One region of the Luteimonas pelagia genome, then DNA from elsewhere that is predicted to be linked to it. Evidence: predicted binding sites of a transcription regulator. Region 1 holds the regulator's gene; the other holds the start of a gene.
What was found. Region 1 encodes FliA, which starts transcription of late flagellar genes. Its sites were predicted from a motif close to TAAAGTTTNNCNNNCNNNGGCCGATAA; they were not measured.
Positions count from the first base shown of each region.

Region 2: a site for FliA is predicted at 3,019-3,045, ahead of ACYU7H_RS03325 (HDOD domain-containing protein). Genes of this name have one in related genera too.

Region 1 covers NZ_BAAHCG010000003.1:278,890-288,703, forward strand. The annotation lists gene flhF (flagellar biosynthesis protein FlhF) at 1-745, shown strand, start outside; gene ACYU7H_RS10240 (MinD/ParA family protein) at 732-1,619, shown strand; gene ACYU7H_RS10245 (RNA polymerase sigma factor FliA) at 1,616-2,356, shown strand; gene cheY (chemotaxis response regulator CheY) at 2,431-2,823, shown strand; gene ACYU7H_RS10255 (protein phosphatase CheZ) at 2,820-3,422, shown strand; gene ACYU7H_RS10260 (chemotaxis protein CheA) at 3,425-5,230, shown strand; gene ACYU7H_RS10265 (flagellar motor protein) at 5,239-5,979, shown strand; gene motD (flagellar motor protein MotD) at 5,981-6,985, shown strand; gene ACYU7H_RS10275 (ParA family protein) at 6,985-7,761, shown strand; gene ACYU7H_RS10280 (chemotaxis protein CheW) at 7,758-8,438, shown strand; gene ACYU7H_RS10285 (STAS domain-containing protein) at 8,521-8,811, shown strand; gene ACYU7H_RS10290 (response regulator) at 8,808-9,173, shown strand; gene ACYU7H_RS10295 (chemotaxis protein CheW) at 9,187-9,814, shown strand, end outside.
Region 2 covers NZ_BAAHCG010000001.1:703,668-713,481, reverse strand. The annotation lists gene ACYU7H_RS03340 (glycosyltransferase family 2 protein) at 1-910, shown strand, start outside; gene ACYU7H_RS03335 (CBS domain-containing protein) at 870-1,298, shown strand; gene ACYU7H_RS03330 (peptide chain release factor 3) at 1,323-2,927, opposite strand; gene ACYU7H_RS03325 (HDOD domain-containing protein) at 3,077-4,183, shown strand; gene ACYU7H_RS03320 (peptidoglycan DD-metalloendopeptidase family protein) at 4,189-5,094, opposite strand; gene ACYU7H_RS03315 (NHL repeat-containing protein) at 5,082-6,215, opposite strand; gene ACYU7H_RS03310 (L-serine ammonia-lyase) at 6,275-7,672, opposite strand; gene ACYU7H_RS03305 (glutaredoxin family protein) at 7,758-7,988, shown strand; gene ACYU7H_RS03300 (YceI family protein) at 7,985-8,548, opposite strand; gene ACYU7H_RS03295 (cytochrome b) at 8,553-9,137, opposite strand; gene ACYU7H_RS03290 (YceI family protein) at 9,134-9,814, opposite strand, start outside.

The sequences.
Region 1 (9,814 bases):
GCAGGCCGTCGCCGGCCGGATCGATCCGCGCCTGGACGTGGACGCGGCGCGTGCCGCGATGCGCCTGGAACTGGCGCGCACGCTCACCGTGCACCGCGCCGAGCCGCTCGACGACGGCGGCGTGATCGCGCTGGTCGGTCCCACCGGCGCCGGCAAGACCACCACCGCCGCGCGCCTGGCCGCGCGCTTCGCCGAGCGCCACCGCGCCCGCGACGTGGCCCTGGTCACCACCGACGCGGCGCGCGCCGGCGCGCGCGAGCAGCTGCACGCGCACGGCCGCCGACTCGGCGTGACGGTGTGCGAGGCCGAAGGCCCGGAGGCCCTGGGCCGCACGCTCGAGCAGCTCGCCGACTACCCGCTGGTGCTGGTGGACACCGCCGGCTACGCCACGCGCGACCGCGCGCTGCTGGGCCAGGTGCTGTGGCTGCGCACCGCCCGCCGCGTGCGCAGCCTGCTGGTGCTGCCCGCCAACGGCAATCCCGCGGACCTCGGCGACATCGTCCGCCGCTACCGCCCGGCCAACCCGGAGGGCGTCGTGCTGACCAAGGTGGACGAGACCGGCCAGCTGGGCGCCGCGCTGTCGGTGCTGGTGCGCAACGACCTGTCGCTCGCCTACACCAGCGACGGCCAGGGGCCGTCCGACATCGCCGCCGCCGATCCGTCGCGGCTCGTCGACGCGATCGACGCGCTGCACCGCGCCGCCGCCAACCCGCTCGCCATCGAGGACCGCCATGCCGTCGCCTGACCACGCCCTCCCCACGCCCATCGTGGCGACGCCGCCGGCCGCCGCGGCCACCGGGTTCGTGCGCGTCATCGCCGTCACCAGCGGCAAGGGCGGCGTCGGCAAGACGTCGGTGTCGGTGAACCTCGCGCTGGCGCTGGCCAACGCCGGGCGCCGCCCGCTGCTGCTCGACACCGACCTGGGCCTGGCCAACGTCGACGTGATGCTCGGCCTGTCGCCGCGCTTCACGCTCGCCGACGTGATGGCCGGCCGCTGCGAGCTGGCCGACACGATCATGGAGGGGCCGGGCGGCCTGTTCGTGGTGCCGTCGGCCTCGGGCAAGCGGCACATGGCCGAGCTCAGCCCGCGCGAGCACGTGGGCCTGGTGCACGCGTTCTCGCAGCTCGACCTGCCGATCGACACGATGGTGGTCGACACCGCGGCGGGCATCGCCGACGGCGTGCTGACCTTCTGCCAGGCCGCGCAGGACGTGATCGTCGTGGTCTGCGACGAACCGGCCTCCGTCACCGACGCCTACGCGCTGGTCAAGGTGCTGAGCCGCGAGCGCAACGTCGCCCGCGTGCAGGTGCTGGCCAACCAGGTGGCGCATCCGGCCGAGGGCCGGCAGCTGTTCGAGAAGCTCGAGCGGGTCACCTCGCGATTCCTCGACGTGACCCTCTCGTACCTGGGAGCGATCCCGCGCGACGAATGGCTGCGCCGCGCCATCCAGCGCCAGGAGGCGGTGGTGGAGGCGTTCCCCTCCAGCCCGTCGGCGCTGGCCTTCCGCGACATCGCGCGCCGCGCCGCGCAGTGGCAGGCGCCGAGCGGACCGCGCGGGCACGTCGAATTCTTCCTCGAGCGGATGGTGGCGACGCCACCCAGGAGCGCCGTCGCATGAACCAGGCCGCCGCCCTCTACCGCGCCGGGCACGCGAGCGACGCCGCGCGGATCGTCGAGGCGCACGCAGAACTGGTGCGCCGCATCGCCCACCACCTCGCCGCGCGCCTGCCCGCCAGCGTGGAGGTCGACGACCTCGTGCAGGCCGGGATGCTCGGCCTGCTCGAGGCGGCGCGCAACTTCCAGTCCGACCAGGGCGCGAGCTTCGAGACCTATGCCTCGATCCGCATCCGCGGGGCGATGATCGACGAGATCCGCCGCGGCGACTGGGTGCCGCGCTCGGTGCATCGCAAGTACCGAGACGTCGTCGCGGCGACACGCGCGGTGGAACAGCGCGAGGGCCGCGCGGCCACGGCCACGGAGATCGCGGCGGAGCTGGGCGTGCCGCTGCCCGAGTACCACGCGATGCTCGAAGACGCCGCGCGCGGCCAGCTGCTCAGCCTGGAGGAGCACGCCGAGCACCACGACGGCGAGCCGCGCCTGTCCTCCGGGCCCGATGCCACCCCGGCGCGCGCGTTCGAGGACGTCGCCTTCCGCGGCGCGCTGGGCGACGCCATCGGCCAGCTGCCCGAGCGCGAGCAGCTCGTCCTCTCGCTCTATTACGAGCAGGAACTGAACCTGCGCGAGATCGGCGCGGTGCTGGAGGTCAGCGAATCGCGCGTCTGCCAGATCCACGGCCAGGCGATGCTGCGGCTGCGCGCGCGCCTGGGCGAATGGCGCGGCGGCGACGACGCCTGACCGCCGACCCTCAAGACATCCGCCCGCCGGCCGATAAGGCCAGCGAAAGCCCCACCCGAGCGACCACCACGCCCATGGACAAGACCATCCGCATCCTGATCGTCGACGACTTCTCGACGATGCGCCGCATCGTCAAGAACCTGCTCAACGACCTGGGGTTCTTCAACACGGCCGAGGCCGACGACGGCGCCAGCGCGCTGGCCGAGCTGCACAAGGGCCCGTACGACCTGGTCATCACCGACTGGAACATGCCCGGCATGCCGGGCATCGACCTGCTCAAGGCGATCCGCGCCGACGCGTCGCTGGCGAAGATCCCGGTGCTGATGGTCACCGCCGAGGCCAAGCGCGAGCAGATCATCGAGGCCGCGCAGTCCGGCGTGAACGGCTACGTCATCAAGCCGTTCACCGCCGCCACGCTCAACGACAAGCTGGACAAGATCTTCGAGCGGCTGGGGCAGGCGGCGTGATCCGTCCCGCGGACCCGGTGCGCGACCAGGTGTTGCGCCGCATGCGCGCGGCGCTGTGGGCGATCGAGCATGGCGACGAGGCCGGCTGGCGCGCGCAGATCGACGCGCTGATCGAATGGCGCAGCCAGCCGCTGGTGCAGGGCCTCGTGCGCCTGGCGCGCGAGGTGGGCCACGCGCTGGGCGACGGGGAGACCGGTGCGGATTCGCTGGCCGAGGCCTGCACCCGGCTGGAACACGTCGTGCGCCTGGGCGAGGATGCCAGCCACTCGACGCTGGACATGATCGAGCAGTGCCGCGGCGTGCTGGCGGGCCTGCCGGCGCTCGACGGGGCCGGTCGCGCCGAGGCCATCGCCACCCTGCGCACTAACCTGTCGGAGATGACCGCCGCGCAGGGCGTGCAGGACCTCACCGGGCAGATCATCCTGCGCGTGGTCGACCTGGTGCGCTGCGTGCACGCGGGCCTGGGCGGCGCGCAGCCGGACGAGCGCCCGCTGCAGCTGTCGCCCGCGCACGGCCACGGCCCGGCGGTGGCCGGCGTGGACGCCGCGCCCGCGACGCAGGACGACGCCAACCAGCTGCTGTCCTCGCTGGGGCTGTAGCCATGGCCGCCGTCACGTCGGAGATCTGCGCCGACTTCCTGGTCGAGGCGCGCGAGATCGTCGACCGCCTCGGCGGCGAGATGGTCACGCTGGAGAACGATCCCGACGACCGCGAGGGCCTCAACGCGGTGTTCCGCGGGTTCCACACGGTCAAGGGTGGCGCCGGGTTCCTGGATCTCGGCGCGATGGTGGTGCTGTGCCACGCGGTCGAGGAGCGGTTGGGCGCCGCGCGCCAGGGCTGCGCGCTCGACGCCGCGGCCTTCGACGCGACCCAGCAGGCGATCGACCTGCTCGCGGACATGCTCGACGCGGTGGCGGCCGGCGAGCCGCCGGTGCCGCCGCCGCAGCCGGTGCTCGACGCGCTCCGCCTCCCCGAGGCCCCGACCGCCGCGCCGGTACGCGCCGCGTCCACGCCGGCCGCCACGGCGCTGCCGGAGGGCGACCTCGACGACCTGGATTTCGAAGCGCTGCTCGACAGCCTGCACGGCGACGGCGGCGCGCCGGGTGCCGCGGCACCCGCCGTCCCGCCCGCGCCCGCGCCGGCCCCGAAGCCGGCCCCCAAGCCGGCGCCGGCCCCGCCGAAGCGCGCGTCGCGGCCGGTCGCCGTGGCCGAGCCGGAGACCACCGTGCGCGTGGACGTGCGCCGGCTCGACACGATGATCAACCTGGTCGGCGAACTGGTGCTGGCGCGCAACCGGATCAAGACCCTGCGCCCGCGGCTGGGCGACGAGGACCTCGACCGCGCGGTCGCCGCGCTGGACGCGGCCACCTCGCGCCTGCAGTCGGCGGTGATGACCGCGCGCATGCAGCCGGTCGGCCGCGTGTTCGCGCGCTTCCCCAAGCTGGCCCGCGACGTCGCGCGGCAGCTGGACAAGACGGTGGAACTGGAGGTCGTCGGCGCGGAGACCGAACTGGACCGCAACCTCGTCGAGGCGCTCGCCGACCCGCTCGTGCACCTGGTGCGCAACGCCATCGACCACGGCATCGAACCGCCCGCGCAGCGCGTGGCCGCCGGCAAGCCCGAATGCGGCCATGTCCGCCTGTCGGCGCAGCAGGAGGGCGACCACGTCGCCATCGAGGTGCGCGACGACGGCGGCGGCATCGACCCGGAGAAGATCCGCCGCAGCGCGATCGGCAAGGGCCTGATCGAACCCGACGCGGCGGCGCGGCTCACGCCGGACGAGTGCCTGCAGCTGATCTTCCTCGCCGGCTTCTCCACCCGCGACCAGGTCAGCGACCTGTCAGGGCGTGGCGTCGGCATGGACGTGGTGCAGTCGAAGATCCGCGAGCTCAGCGGGCAGGTGCAGATCCACTCCGAGGTCGGCCACGGCACGCGCTTCGCGATCCGGGTCCCGCTCACCCTCGCGATCCTGCCCACGCTGCTGGTGGAACTGGACGGCGACGTGTACGCGCTGCCGCTGGTGCGGGTGGTCGAGGTGCTGGCGCAGGATCCGCGCGCGATGCGCGCCGCGACCCTGCAGGTGGACGGCCAGCCCGTGCTCGACCTGCGCGAGGCGCCCGTGCCGCTGCTGTCGCTGCGCGCCTGGCTCGGCCTGCCCGAGCGCCCGCTGTCCGAGCAGACCTGCGTGGTCCTGCAGGCCGGCGAGCAGCGCTACTGCCTGGCGGTGGACCGCGTGCGGGGGCGCGAGGAAGTCGTGATCAAGGCCCTGCCGCGCACGCTGCGCGGCCTGCCCGGCTACGCCGGCGCGAGCCTGGTCGGCGACGGGCGCATGGCCCTGATCCTCGACGTCGACGCGCTGCTGCGCACCGGTCTGCGCGGCTCAAGTCCGCCGCCCGCGAACCGTTAACGACGGCAATGGACAGGCTCAGCGTCATCGGCGTCGTGCTCGCGGTCGGCGCGCTCATCGGCGGCAGCGTGCTCAAGGGCGCGGGCCTTGCGAGCCTCTGGTCGCCGGCCGCGTTCGTCATCGTCATCGTGGGCACGATCGCGGCGATCCTGGTGCAGACGCCGATGGCGACCTTCCGCCGCGCGCTGCAGATCGTGCGCTGGGTGTTCCAGCCGCCGTCGAGCGACGGGGCCGCGCTGGTGGCGCAACTGGTCGAGTGGAGCACGATGGCACGCAAGCAGGGCCTGCTCGCCCTCGAGGCGCAGGTGCAGCAGCAGACCGACCCCTTCCTGAAGAAGGGCCTGCAGATGGTGGTCGACGGCGTGGAGCCCGAAGCCATCCGCCAGATGCTCGACATCGAACTGCACGGCCAGGGGCAGCGCGACCTCGCCGCGGCCAAGGTGTTCGAGGGCATGGGCATCTACGCGCCGACGCTGGGCATCATCGGCGCGGTGCTCGGCCTGATCGCGGTGATGAAGAACCTCGCCGACCCGAGCAAGCTCGGCCAGGGCATCGCCGCGGCGTTCACCGCGACCATCTACGGCATCGGCGCGGCCAACCTGGCGCTGCTGCCGATGGCATCCAAGCTCAAGGGCCACGTCAACGCGCAGACGCAGTCGCGGGAAATGATCGTCGAGGGCCTGATCGCGATCGCGCAGGGCGAGAACCCGCGCAACATCGAGGCCCGGCTGAGCGGTTTCATCAGCTGACATGCGCCGGCGCGAGGTCCACGAAGATCACGTGAACCACGAGGCCTGGGCGATCCCGTACGGCGACCTGGTGACCCTGCTGCTGGCCTTCTTCGTGGTGATGTACGCGGTGTCCTCGATCAACGAGGGCAAGTACCGGGTGATGGCCGACGCGCTCGAGGCGGCGTTCAGCGGCCGCCCGAAGGTGATTTCCCCGATCCAGCTCGGCCAGTCGCAATTGCGCGGCTCGTCGTTCGACCGGCCGACGATCGCCACGCCCGCCTCGCGTGCCGACGGGCCGTCGGCGGCGATGCCCGTGGAGGTGCAGATGGTGCGGCAGGCGGTGGAACTGCCGACCTTCGGCAAGGACGTGCGCGCGCGACGGCAGGCCGGCGGGGGCGAGGCCGACAGCAGTCCGGAGGATCCCGCCGACGCCGCCGCGCGCCAACTGCATTCCGTCGGGCTGCGCGTGGAGCACGCGCTGTCCGACCTGGTGGCCAAGCGCCTGGTCGTCGTGCGCCGTGAGTACACCTACCTGGAAGTCGAGATCCGCAGCGACGTGCTGTTCGCCAGCGGCGTCGCGGTGCCGAACGCCACCGCGCGGCGCACGATCGCGCTGCTCGCCGAAGCGCTGCGCGGCGAGCCCAACGCGGTGCGGGTGGAGGGCTACACCGACGACCGGCCGATCAGCACGCCGCAGTTCCGCTCCAACTGGGAACTCTCGGCGGCACGCGCGGCGAGCGTGGTGCACGCGATGATCGGTGGCGGCATCGAACCCGCGCGGCTGGCGGTGGTCGGCTTCGGCGAGCAGCGGCCGATCGCCGACAACCGCACGGACGCGGGCCGCAACGCCAACCGGCGGGTGCAGCTGGTGATCCTCGCGGCCCCGGGCGGCGACGCGATCGCCGCGCCCGCGCCGCCGGTCGCCGACCCACCGGCCGCCGGGGGCGGCGACACACCGGACAAACGCGGCGTCGGGGGCGGCATCGCCACCCGCGCGGCCATGCTCAAGCGGGGAATCCACTGATGCAGACCTGGGCGATCGCCAACCAGAAGGGGGGCGTCGGCAAGACCACGACGTCGTTGTGCCTGGCCCGCGGGCTGGCGGCGCGCGGCGGTCGCGTGCTGATGCTGGACCTCGATCCGCACGCCTCGCTCACCCGCGCGTTCGCGGTGCCGTCCGACCCCGTGCCCGCCGGCGCGCACGACCTGTTCGACGCGCGCGGCGCCGACCCGGCCACCCTGCTGCGCGACACGTCGCTGCCCGGCCTGCAACTCATCGCCGCGCAGCCCGCGCTGGCCACGCTCGAGCGACGCGGCGCGACCCAGCCCGGGCTCGGGCTGGCGCTCGGCCGCGCGCTGCACGGCCTGCGCCACCGCTTCGACCACGTGCTGCTCGACTGCCCGCCGACGCTGGGCCTGCTGATGGTCAACGCGCTCGCCTGCGCCGACCGCCTGGTCATCCCCACCCAGACCGACCCGCTGGCGCTGCACGGGCTCGCCGACATGCTGCGCACGGCCACGATGGTGGAACGCTCGCGGCGGCGGCCGCTGCCGCGGCACATCCTGCCCACGCTCCACGACCGGCGCACGCGCGCGGGCCAGCAGAGCCTGGAGACCCTGCGGGAGCGGCACGGCGGCGACGTCTGGCCGGGCTACGTGCCGGTGGACACGCGCCTGCGCGATGCCGTCGCGCTCGCCGCCGACCGCACCGGCGACTGCCGCGGGCTCGAGGCCTACGGCCGGGCGCTGGCCTGGCTGCTGCGCCAGGTCGACGCCGACGCGCCACGGGAGGCCGCGTGAGCCCGGCCGGCGACGCGTCCCTGGCCGTGGACGCCTATCTCGACGAGCTGCTCGCGCCGGCGCCCGCGACGCCGTCGCCCGCCGCCGCGCCCCCGCCCGCGGCGAGCGTGGTCGCGCTGCCCTTGCCGGCCCCCGCGCCGGTCGTTCCCGCGCCCGGACCCGCGCCCGCCCACGTGGCCGCCGTGGCCGCGGTGCCCCGGGCGAACCCGTCGCCCCCCGCCGAGGCCGCGGCCGACGCGGCCCGCCCCGCCCCCCCCGGCCGCTGGCTGCGGCTGTCGATCGACCGCGACCACTACGCCATCGAACTGCTGCGCGTGCAGGAGGTGGTGCGCGTGGCGCCGGTGATGGCGGTGCGCGGCGCGGCGCCCTCGGTGCTCGGGGTGATGAACCTGCGCGGGCGGATCGTGCCGGTGTTCGACTTCGGCCGATGGCTCGACGTTGGCGCGATCGCCGCCGACGAGCATTCCCGGATCGTGGTGGTCGAGCGCGACGACGAACTGGTGGGCCTGCTGGTGTCGCGGGTGGACGACGTGTTCACGCTCGCCCCGGAGGACGCCGAGCCGCCCTACGACGCCGGCCCGCGCAAGCGCCGGGCGATGGACCGCGCCCTGCTCGGCATCGCCCGCCCGGGCCGGGTGCCGACCGTGCTGCTCGACGCCAACGCGCTGTTCGAGTGAGGCCCGCGGCGCTCAAGTCGCCGCGGCGCGCGCCGATAACCCGGACGGACCCCATCCGGATGGGGCGACGGGAACGCCCGCGATGATCGAACTGTCCCTGCAAGCGGATCTCGGCATCGAGCACGTCGCTGCGCTGCACGACGCGCTGCTGCCGCACCTGGACGACGAGGCGACCGTCACCCTGGCGGGCGACCGCGTCGAGCGCGTGCACTGCGCCGGCCTGCAGGTGCTGCACGCGTTCGTCCGCGACCGCGCCGCGCGCGGCCAGTCCACCCGCATCACCCTTCCCTCGCCGGCCCTGGCGAACGCGGCGCGGATGCTCGCGCTGTCGGCCAGCCTGGGCCTCGAACCCAACGGAGACACCCACGCGTGAGCGCGCAACTCCTCATCGTCGACGACTCCACCTCCATGCGGCAGATGGTCGCCTACGCGCTGTCGTCCGCGGGCTTCGCGGTCAGCGAGGCCGAGGACGGCCAGGCCGCGCTCGACCTGGCGCGCGGCAAGCGCTTCGACGCGGTGGTGACCGACGTCAACATGCCGCGCATGGACGGCATCCAGCTGATCCGCGAACTGCGCCAGCTGGCCGAGTACCGCTTCACCCCGCTGCTGATGCTCACCACCGAGTCCGGCGGCGACAAGAAGCAGGAAGGCAAGGCGGCCGGCGCGACCGGCTGGCTGGTCAAGCCGTTCGATCCCGACCAGCTGGTCGCGACCGTGCGCAAGGTCCTGGGCTGAGGCCGCCGCCGCGATGGACATCCGCCAGTTCCACGCCGCCTTCTTCGAGGAGAGCCGCGAAGGCCTCGTGGCGATGGAGCAGGGCCTGCTGGCGCTGGAGGCCGGCGACGCGGACGGCGAGACCATCCACGTCGTGTTCCGCGCGGCCCATTCGATCAAGGGCGGCGCGGCGACCTTCGGCTTCACCGCGGTCACCGGCCTGACCCACCTGCTCGAAACGCTGCTGGACGAGGCCCGCGCGGGACACCGCGCGCTCGACAGCGCGGCGGTCACCGGGCTGCTCGACGCGGTCGACGTGCTGCGCGGGCTGTTGTCGGCGGCCGAGCACGGCGACGCGGTCGACGAAGCGGCGCTGGCGGGCGCGCGCGGGGGCCTGGAGCGCCTGCTGGCGTCGGCCACGCCCGCCACCGCCGACGCTGCCGGCGCGCCCTCGGCGCCGCCGCCGGCGACCGGCACCTGGCAGGTCGGTTTCCAGCCGCATCCCAACCTGTTCCTTGGCGGCAACGATCCGCTGCGGATCCTGCGCGAACTGCACGCGCTCGACCCGCTCGCCGTCGCCTGCCGCGACGATGGCCTGCCGCCGTTCGCGCAGGTCGACCCGTTCCAGGCCTACCTCGCCTGGGACCTGACCCTGCCGGGCG
Region 2 (9,814 bases), on a different contig from region 1:
CGACGACGGCAGCGCGGACGGCACGTGGCCGTTGCTCGAGTCGTTCGCCGCGGCGGATGCGCGCGTCTCGGTGCTGCGGCTGAGCCGCAACTTCGGCAAGGAGGCCGCGCTGACGGCGGGGCTGGACCACGTGCATGCCGGCGCGGCGATCATCCTGGACGCCGACGGGCAGGATCCGCCGGAACTGATCCCCCGGTTCGTCGAGAAGTGGCGGGAAGGCTTCGACGACGTCCACGGCACGCGGATCGAGCGGGACGGCGAGGGCTGGCTCAAGCGCGCCACCGCGCACGCCTTCTACCGCGTGATCGGGCGCCTGTCGAAGACGCCGATCCCGCGCGATACCGGCGACTTCCGGCTGCTGTCCCCGCGGGCCCTCGCTGCGTTGCGACAGTTGCGCGAGCGGCACCGCTTCATGAAGGGACTGTTCGGCTGGGTGGGGTACGAGCGCACCGCGATCGCCTACCAGCGCGACGCGCGCGCGGCGGGCCGGAGCAAGTTCAATTTCTGGCGGCTGTGGAACTTCGCGCTGGAAGGCATCACCAGCTTCACCACCGCGCCATTGCGCGTGGCGACCTACCTGGGCGTGCTGACCGCGGTGCTCGCGTTCGCCTACGGCACCTGGATCGTGGTCAAGGCGCTGCTCTGGGGCGACCCGGTCGCGGGCTGGCCGACGATGATGGCGGTCATCCTGTTCCTGGGCGGCGTGCAACTGGTCGCCCTCGGGCTGATCGGCGAGTACCTCGGCCGGCTGTACGAGGAGGCCAAGCAGCGCCCGCTGTACCTCGTCGACGCCTGGCGGCCGGGGACGGCGGTATCCTCCGGCCAGCCCGCCCACCAGGCGCCACTCCACGCCGTCGGAGGAGAAGACCATGCGCACCGTCCGCCAACTGCTCGAGGCCAAGGGGCCTGACGTCCACGCGATCGCGCCGGACGCGCCGGTGATCGACGCATTGCGCCTCATGGCCGAGCGGGGCATCGGCGCCGTCATGGTGATGGAGGGCGGACGCCTGGTCGGCGTCGTTTCGGAGCGGGACTACGCCCGCAAGGTGGCGCTCGAAGGGCGCTCGTCCGCGGACACGCCGGTGCGCGACATCATGACCCCGGACGTCATCCGCGTCGCGCCGGAGGACAGCGATGCGCGCTGCATGCAGCTGGTGACCGAGCGGCGCATCCGCCACCTGCCGGTGTGCGAGGGCGACGCCGTCGTCGGCGTGGTCTCGATCGGCGACCTGGTCAAGGCCGTGATCGAGGACCAGCAGGTCGAGATCGAGCAGCTCCAGCGCTACATCGCGAGCTGAGCCGGATGGCCGCGCCGGGCGGCCTCAGGCGTCCATCAGTGCCTGGGCATGCTCGCGCGTGGCCTCGAAGCGCAGGTCGGGCCAGCGCTCCTGCGCCAGCTGCAGGTTGACCCGGGTGGGCGCCAGGTAGACGAGCTGCCCCGCGGCATCGAGCGCGAGGTTCATCGCGTTCTTGTCCCGGAACTCCTCCCGCTTGCGCGCATCGCCGCCTTTCACCCAACGGGCCGTCGCGACCTGCACCGGCTCGAACGACGCCTCCACGCCGTACTCGTCCTTGAGCCGGTAGGCGACCACGTCGAACTGCAGCATGCCGACAGCGCCCAGGATCAGGTCGTTGCTCATCATCGGCCGGAAGAACTGCGTCGCGCCTTCCTCCGACAGCTGCGCCAGGCCCTTCTGCAGCTGCTTGAGCTTGAGCGGGTCGCGCAGGCGCGCGCGGCGGAACAGTTCCGGCGCGAAGTTGGGGATGCCGGTGAAGTGCAGCGCCTCGCCCTCGCTGAAGCTGTCGCCGATGGAGATCGTGCCGTGGTTGTGTATGCCGATGACGTCGCCCGGCCAGGCGTCCTGCGCGATCTCGCGGTCCGAGGCCATGAACGTCAATGCGTTGGCCAGCTTCACGTCCTTGCCGGTGCGCACGTGGAAGGCCTTCATGCCGGCGGTGAACCGGCCCGAGCACACGCGCATGAATGCCACGCGATCACGATGCTGCGGATCCATGTTGGCCTGGATCTTGAACACGAAGCCGGACAGCGCGGGTTCCTGGGGCGCGACCTCGCGGGTCGCCGTCTCATGCGGCTGCGGCGAAGGCGCGTGCGCGACGAAGAAGTCGAGCAGCGGCTGCACGCCGAAGTTGTTGACGGCCGAGCCGAAGAACACCGGCGTCTGTTCGCCGCGCAGGTAGGCGTCCTTGTCGAACGGGTGGCTCGCGCCCTGGACGAGCTCCAGCTCGTCCCGAAGTTCGGCCAGCATGTCCGCGCCGATCGCCGCGGCGACGCCCGGGTCGTCGATCGACGGGAAGATGGTCGAATCCTGGCGGGTGAAGTTCCGGCCCTGTTCGTACAGGTGGACCTCGCCGCTGACCAGGTGCACGACGCCCTTCAGCCGCTTGCCCATGCCGATGGGCCAGGTCACGGGCGCGCACTGGATGCCGAGCACGGACTCGACCTCGTCCAGCAGCTCGATGGGTTCGCGTCCCTCGCGGTCGAGCTTGTTGATGAAGGTCATGATCGGCGTGTCGCGCAGCCGGCAGACCTCCATCAGCTTGATGGTGCGCTCCTCGACGCCCTTGGCCACGTCGATGACCATCAGCGCCGAATCCACGGCCGTCAGCACGCGGTAGGTGTCCTCGCCGAAGTCGGCGTGGCCGGGCGTGTCGAGCAGGTTGACGATGCGCCCGCCGTACGGGAACTGCATCACCGAGGAGGTCACCGAAATGCCGCGCTCCTTCTCCAGCGCCATCCAGTCGGACGTCGCGTGGCGCGCCGCCTTGCGGCCCTTGACGCTGCCGGCCATCTGGATCGCGCCGCCGAACAGCAGCAGCTTTTCCGTCAGCGTGGTCTTGCCCGCGTCGGGATGGGAAATGATGGCGAAGGTGCGGCGGCGCGCGGCCTCGCGGGCGACGTCGGACATGGCGAAGGCGCGCGGGCGGCGCGGGGGCGGTGCGGGGAGGGGCGCGATTATACCGGCCCGCGGCGCCGATGCCGGGACGGGCTGCCCGGCCTCAAGTCCCGTCCGCCACGGCCGTTAACGGCTGCGTCCAGCCAGCACAGGGAGCCCGGGTGTATATCGTCATCGCAGGAGAGAAGGGCGCGGCGCGCGCCGATTTCGAGCAGGCGCTCCGGGACTTCGACCTCGAGTGGGAGGTCGCCTGGTGCGATGACGCGACGGCGGCGCTCGCCGTGCCCGCGGACCGCGCGGTGGACGTCGTGGTCGCCGGCTCGGCCGCCAACGACATGCCCGGCGCGGGCCTGCTGGCGCGCATGCGCGAGCTCTGCCCCGGCGCGGTCCGGATCCTGCTGCTGGACGGCGACGCCGACGGCGACGCCCAGCAGGGCCTGGAGAGCGCCCATCGGCTCCTGCGTCGGCCACTGGAGCCGGGCGAACTGATCGAGGCGGTCGAAAGCGTCGTGGAACTGCGCGAGCTGCTCGACAGCCCTCACCTGAAACAGGCCATCGGCGGGGTCGAGTCGCTGCCCACGCCGCCGCACCTGTACATCGACCTGTGCCAGCTGCTGCAGGACCGCGACACGGACACGGCCGACGTGGCCGAACTGCTGAGCCAGGACCCGGCCACGGTGGCGAAGGTCCTGCGCCTGTGCAATTCGGCGTACTTCTCCGCCGGGCGCGTCGTCACCGATATCCGCTCCGCGGTCGTCCGGCTCGGGTTCCAGGCGATCAAGCGCCTGGTGCTGGCGGCCGAGGTGTTCTCCAAGCAGCGCGCCGGCGGGGTGGACCGCGAGGCGATGCAGGCGCGCGCGATGCTCACGTCGCGCCTGGCCGGCCAGATCCTCGCCGGGCCCAGCGCGGAACTCGCCGCCACCGCGGGCCTGCTGTGCGAGATCGGCCTGCTGCTGCCGGGCATCGAAGCGGCGCCGGGCGACGGATCGAAGGGCGCGGATCCCGCCGCGCCGCATTACGCCGAGGCCGGCGCCTACCTGCTCGGGCTGTGGGGCGTGCCGATGCCGATCGTGGAGGCGGTGGCGAGCCACCACGCGCCGGGCCGTCTCCGCATGTCGGGGTTCTGGGTGGCCGGTGCGGTGCACGTGGCGTCGGCGCTGGTCGGTGGCACGCCGCTCGACGAGGAGTACCTCAAGGCGGCCGGCGTCCATGACCGCCTGCCGCGCTGGCGGGCGCTGGCCGAGGATGCCCTCGCCGAAGCCGCCTGACGGGGCTAGCGCAGGCGGGTCTGCCGCGCGTCGGCTTCGAAGCGGAACGGAATCGAGACCAGGCGCATCCCGCGGTTGACCTGCACCACGAAGTGCAGATGCGGGCCGGTGGTGAACCCGGTATTGCCCGACAGCCCGATCTGCTGGCCGGCGCGCACCGCCTGGCCCACGCGCACCATGACGCCGCCTTCCTTGAGGTGCGCGTACAGCGCCATCGTGCCGTCGGCGTGCAGCACGCGGACGAAGTTCGCCCGGCCGGCGTACGCGTCCCGGTCGAGTCCCGCGCCATCGAACCCGGACTCCACCTGCATGACCACGCCCTCGCGCGCGGCCAGCACCGGCGTGCCGACGGGTGCGTCGAAATCGACGGCATGCCGGTTCTGGGCGTCGTTGTGGCTGAACTCGCCGCCGAACCCCTGGTGGATCCGCGCGGTCGGCAGGGCGAGCGGCATGCCGTACTCGACGTCCACCGGCGCGGCCCGCGGGTCGCCCGGCACCACGTCCAGGCGCAGTTCGAACCCGCCGTCGCGCATGGGGTCCACGAGGCCCAGTCGCGACACGAGCGCGGAGCCGCGCGCGGGGACCGTGGCACGCGCGGGGAGCTCCGGCGCGCCCGCGACGTTCTGCCGCTCGCTGAAATGCAGCATCACCTCGACCGGTCCGGCGAGCGCGTTGTCGGCCCACGCCGCGTAGAGGGCACCCTCCCGGTCCACGCGCAGGCGCGCGATCGCGCCGGCCTCGGCGCGCACCGGAATGACCCTGATGTCCATCGGCGTGGCGCCCGCGGGCGGGCGGTCGCCGTAGTGGGTCACGCCGTCCCTGTCCTTCCAGCGGTAGACGCCAGCCGCGACGGCGGGCGCCGCCACGGCGGCGGCGCACGCCAGCAGCGCGAGGCGGGCTAGAGCGCGCACTCCGGCGCGAGCCCGAGCGTGCGGGCCACGTCCGCGAGGTCGAAGGCGGCGACGGCCTTGTCCGCGTGGACCGCATAGAGGGCGCCGGCCGGGAAGGCGGGCGTCGCCGCGGCGTGCAACGCGATGCCGTCGGTCCAGGACGTGGCTTCGCCGGTGAAGCTCGCGACTAGCGCGAGGCCGTCGCGCTCGAACAGGTGGAAGGTCGTCAGCGGCGAGATCTGGTCGACGGCGACCCAGTACCCAACGTCCGGGTCCCCTCCGTCGCAGGTCCACAGCGCGACGCCCTCGGCTTCGGCCGCGAAGCTGTCGCTCGGCAGGCTGCGCCCGGCGTAACGGCCATCGAAGCCGTAGTCGCGCAGCGTCGAACCGCCCGGGGTGAATTCGTCGGCGATGAGCAGGCGCCGGTGCGCGGGATCGCCGGCGATGGATTCGACCTTGCGCAGCGCGCCGGCGCCGGTGTCGCCGAAGCTGCCGAGCAGGCGCGCGCGCACGGGGCCGGCGCCGTCGTCCACCACCTCGAAGCGGCGCACGCGCTCGTCGAGTTCGTCCGCCCCCGGCACGACGTCGTAGGCCTCGCCGTACATGAAGCTGTCGGTGACGAAGACTTCCAGTTCGCCGGGACCGGTCTCGTGCAGCCAGATCCCGTACGGGCTGCGCAGCTCGTCCGCACCGAAGATGCCGGCGGGTTCGAAGCCGGGCAGGCGGAAGGCCTGCACGCGATGGCCGTCGCGCTCGACCACCAGGGCCAGGTCGCCGTGGACCGCGATGCCATTGGGCCGGATGAACTCGCCCGGTGCCTCGCCGCGCCGGCCGACCGTCCGCAGCCGCGCGCCGGTGCCGCCGTCGAAGACCACCAGTTCGTGCGATCCCTTGGCCGTGGCGATCACCCACAGGCCGCCCTCGGGCGTCGGCCAGGTCGCGAGCGAGTCCAGTTCCCCCGGCGTGTCGCCGGACACGAAGCGCTCCGGCAGCGCGACCGAATCCCGCGCGGCGGTGGCGGCGCCGGGTGCGGAGGCATCGGGGGGTGCGCCGGATTCCGCCACGGGACGCGTCGCGCATCCGGCGGCGATCAGGGCGGCGAGGACGGTGGCGGTGGTGGCTCGGAGGGGCCTGGCGTGCATCGGTGGAGTATGCGGAATCGTGCGTGCGAGTGGCAGCGGCCGCGGCCCGGTCGCCGGGCTCAGCATTCGATGACGTTCACGGCCAGCCCGCCCCGCGACGTTTCCTTGTACTTGTCGCGCATGTCGCGGCCCGTGTCCCGCATCGTCTTGATCACCTTGTCCAGGCTGACCTTGTGCTTGCCGTCGCCCCGCATCGCCATGCGCGAGGCGTTGATCGCCTTGACCGAGCCCATGGCGTTGCGCTCGATGCAGGGGATCTGCACCAGCCCGCCGATCGGGTCGCAGGTCAGCCCGAGGTTGTGCTCCATGCCGATCTCGGCGGCGTTCTCCACGCGGTCCGGGTCGCCGCCCAGCGCGGCGGTGAGCCCGCCGGCGGCCATCGAGCAGGCCACGCCGACCTCGCCCTGGCAGCCGACCTCCGCGCCCGAGATCGACGCGTTCTCCTTGTAGAGGATGCCGATCGCGGCCGCGGTCAGCAGGAAATCGCGGATGCCCTGGCGCCGCGCGGCGTCGTCCGCGCCGTGCGCGCAGAACCGCTCGTAGTAGTGGAGGACGGCGGGGATGATGCCGGCCGCGCCATTGGTCGGCGCGGTCACCACGCGGCCGCCGGCCGCGTTCTCCTCGTTCACCGCCAGCGCGAACAGGTTGACCCAGTCGAGCGTGGTCAGCGGGTCTTCGGCGGCGGCCTCCGGCCGGGCCTCGAGTTCCGCATGCAGCGCCGGCGCGCGCCGGGCGACGTGGAGGCCGCCCGGCAGCGTGCCCGGCGAGCGGATGCCGCGCTCCACGCACGACTGCATGGCGGCCCAGATCCGGTCGAGCCCCGCGTCGATCTCCTCGCGCGTCCGCCAGCACTGCTCGTTCGCGTACATCAGGTCCGCGATCGTGATGCCCTCGCGCTTGCAGGTCTCGATCAGCTGGTCGCCCGAGTCGAACGGGTAGGGGACCGCGGTCGTGTCGGCGACGATGCGGTCCTCGGCGGCCTCGTCCTGGTTGACCACGAACCCGCCGCCCACCGAGTAGTAGTCGCGGCTTGCGATCTCGTTGCCGTCGGCGTCGTACGCGGTGAAGCGCATGCCGTTGGTGTGGTAGGGCAGCTTCTGCCGCTTGTTCATCACCAGGTCGCGCTTCTCGTCGAAGGCGATCTCGTGGCGGCCGAGCAGGCGGATGCGGCCGCTGCCGCGGATCCGCTCCAGCGCGCCGGGAATGAGGTCCGGGTCGATCTCGTCGGGCCAGTGGCCCTCCAGTCCCATCAGCACCGCCTTGTCGGTGCCGTGGCCGCGACCGGTGAGCGCCAGCGACCCGAAGACCTCCGCCCGCACGCGCGCAACGTCCGCCAGCCGCCCGGCCTCGTCCAGCCACTTGCCGGCGAAGCGGGCAGCCGCCCGCATCGGCCCCACGGTGTGCGAGGAGCTGGGCCCGATGCCGATCTTGAACAGGTCGAAGGTACTGACGGCCATGCGTTGCGTCGTCCGGTGGGTGCCGGGGATCCGGCGCCATGCGCCTATTCTATGCGCCCGCCGCGCGACGCCCCACCGCCCCGCCATGTCCCTGCGCCTCTACCAGCGCGACGACTGCCACCTGTGCGACCTCGCGCTGGAGGTGCTGGCCGCCGCGCGCGTGCCGGACTTCGAAAGCGTGTTCATCGACGGCGACGCGGCGCTGGAGGCGCGTTACGGGATGCGCGTGCCGGTGCTGTCGGACGGACCCGGCAGGGAGCTGGCGTGGCCGTTCGACGTGGCGCGCGTGCAGGCCTGGCTCGGAGGGGACGGCTAGTCGGGCCGCGCCGGTGCGAACACGACGCGCGTGCTGACCGCGATCGCGTCGGGGAGGACGCCCGTGTCGGCCCAGTCCCCGCCACCGATGCCGAACGCCAGCCGCGACACCGTCGCCCGGCCCTGGAGGACGGGGCGCGGCCCCGCGGACCACGTGAATTCGAGCGGCACGGGCAGTGACACCCCGCGCAGTGTCAGCGTGCCGTCGGCGCGGTACCGGCCCCCGCCAAGCGCCTGGACGCCCGCGGCCTCGTAGCGCGCTTCCGGAAAGCGCGCGGCATCGAAGAAGTCGCGTCCGCGCAGGGTGTCGTCCCGGTCGCGGCTGTCGGTGTCGACGCCGGCCAGCGGGATGGTGACCGCGAGGCGCGCCTCCGCGGGCGCGGCCGGATCGAAGCTCAGCGTCGTGCGGAAGCCGGGGAACCGGCCGGTGAACACCTCGCCCTCGTATTCACCCGCGAACGCGAGCGTGGACCCCGGCGCCTGCAGGTAGTCGGCCGCCTGCGCCGCCGGCGCGCAGAGCAGGAGCAGGACCGCGCCCCGCGACACGACGCGCCGCGCGATGCGTTCAGCCACGATCGGCCTCGCGCGGGTCGGCCCCGCGCAGCCAGCCGCGCGGCAGCATCCGGGCCAGCGTCGCGTCGCCGCGGAACAGGTGGTGGTAGAACGCGGCCAGCACGTGGAGCGCCACGACGCCGAGCAGCACCAGGAACAGCGTTTCGTGCAGGTCGTGCGCGTCGTCGGCCAGCGCCTCGTCCGGGGAGGCCAGCTTCGGCACCCGGAACAGGCCGAACCATTCGAGTGGACGCAGGCCGGAGGCCGAGTCCATCAGCCAGCCCGACAGCGGCATCGCGAAGATCAACACGTACAGCAGGGCATGCGCCGTGGTCGCTCCGATGCGCTCGATGCGTGGCACGCCGGGCACCGGCGCGGGGGCGCCGGCATACAGGCGCCAGGCCAGCCGGACGACGGCGAGGCCGAGCACCGTGAGCCCGGTGGACTTGTGCAGGTCGTAGACCCACAGCGAATCGGGCGAACGCGGGAGCGAATCGAGGCTGAGCCCCACGATCGCCAGCACGACCACCAGCAGGGCGATCGTCCAGTGCAGGACCTGGCTGACCGGTCCCCAGCGTTCCACGTTGCGCAGCGTCATCCCGGCGTCTCCCCGTCGACCGGGCCATCCTGCGCCGCATCACCGTCGGGCGCCACCGTGTCGCCGTCCGGCGCCGGTCCCGCGTGGCGTGCCTCGACCTCGATCCGCAACGCCACCTCGTCGCCGACCATCCGTGGCCAGTCGACGATGCCGAAGTCGCTGCGCCGCAGGGACGCGGTGGCCGAGAAGCCGGCGACGAGGCGGAACGGCGGCACCGAATGGCGCGCGACCCGGTTCGCCTGGACGTCCATGCACAGCGGGCGGGTCACGCCGTGGAGCGTGAGCTCGCCGCACAGGCGGCGCGCCCCGGCCGCGTCCACCGTGGCGCCGCCGGGGCCGGCCACGAACCGCGCGAAGGGATGCACGTCGGTTCCGAGCATCCGGCCGACCGCGGCGTTCCAGCCCGCGTCGCCGAAATCCAGGCGCGACAACGGCACGCTGGCTTCGATCCGCGACTGGCGCCAGTCGTCCGGATCGAAAACGAGCGTGCCCTCGCTTCCCGACACGGTGCCCATCGCCATCGAATAGCCGCCGTGTTCGATGACGGCGAGCACCCGCGTATGCACCGGGTCGAGCGTGTAGCGCGCCGGCTCGGCGAGGCAGGGTGCCGACGCGCCGGTGAGCAGGACGAGCGCCGCGGCGATCCGCGCCCGAAGGCGGCTCGCGGAGCGCGCTGT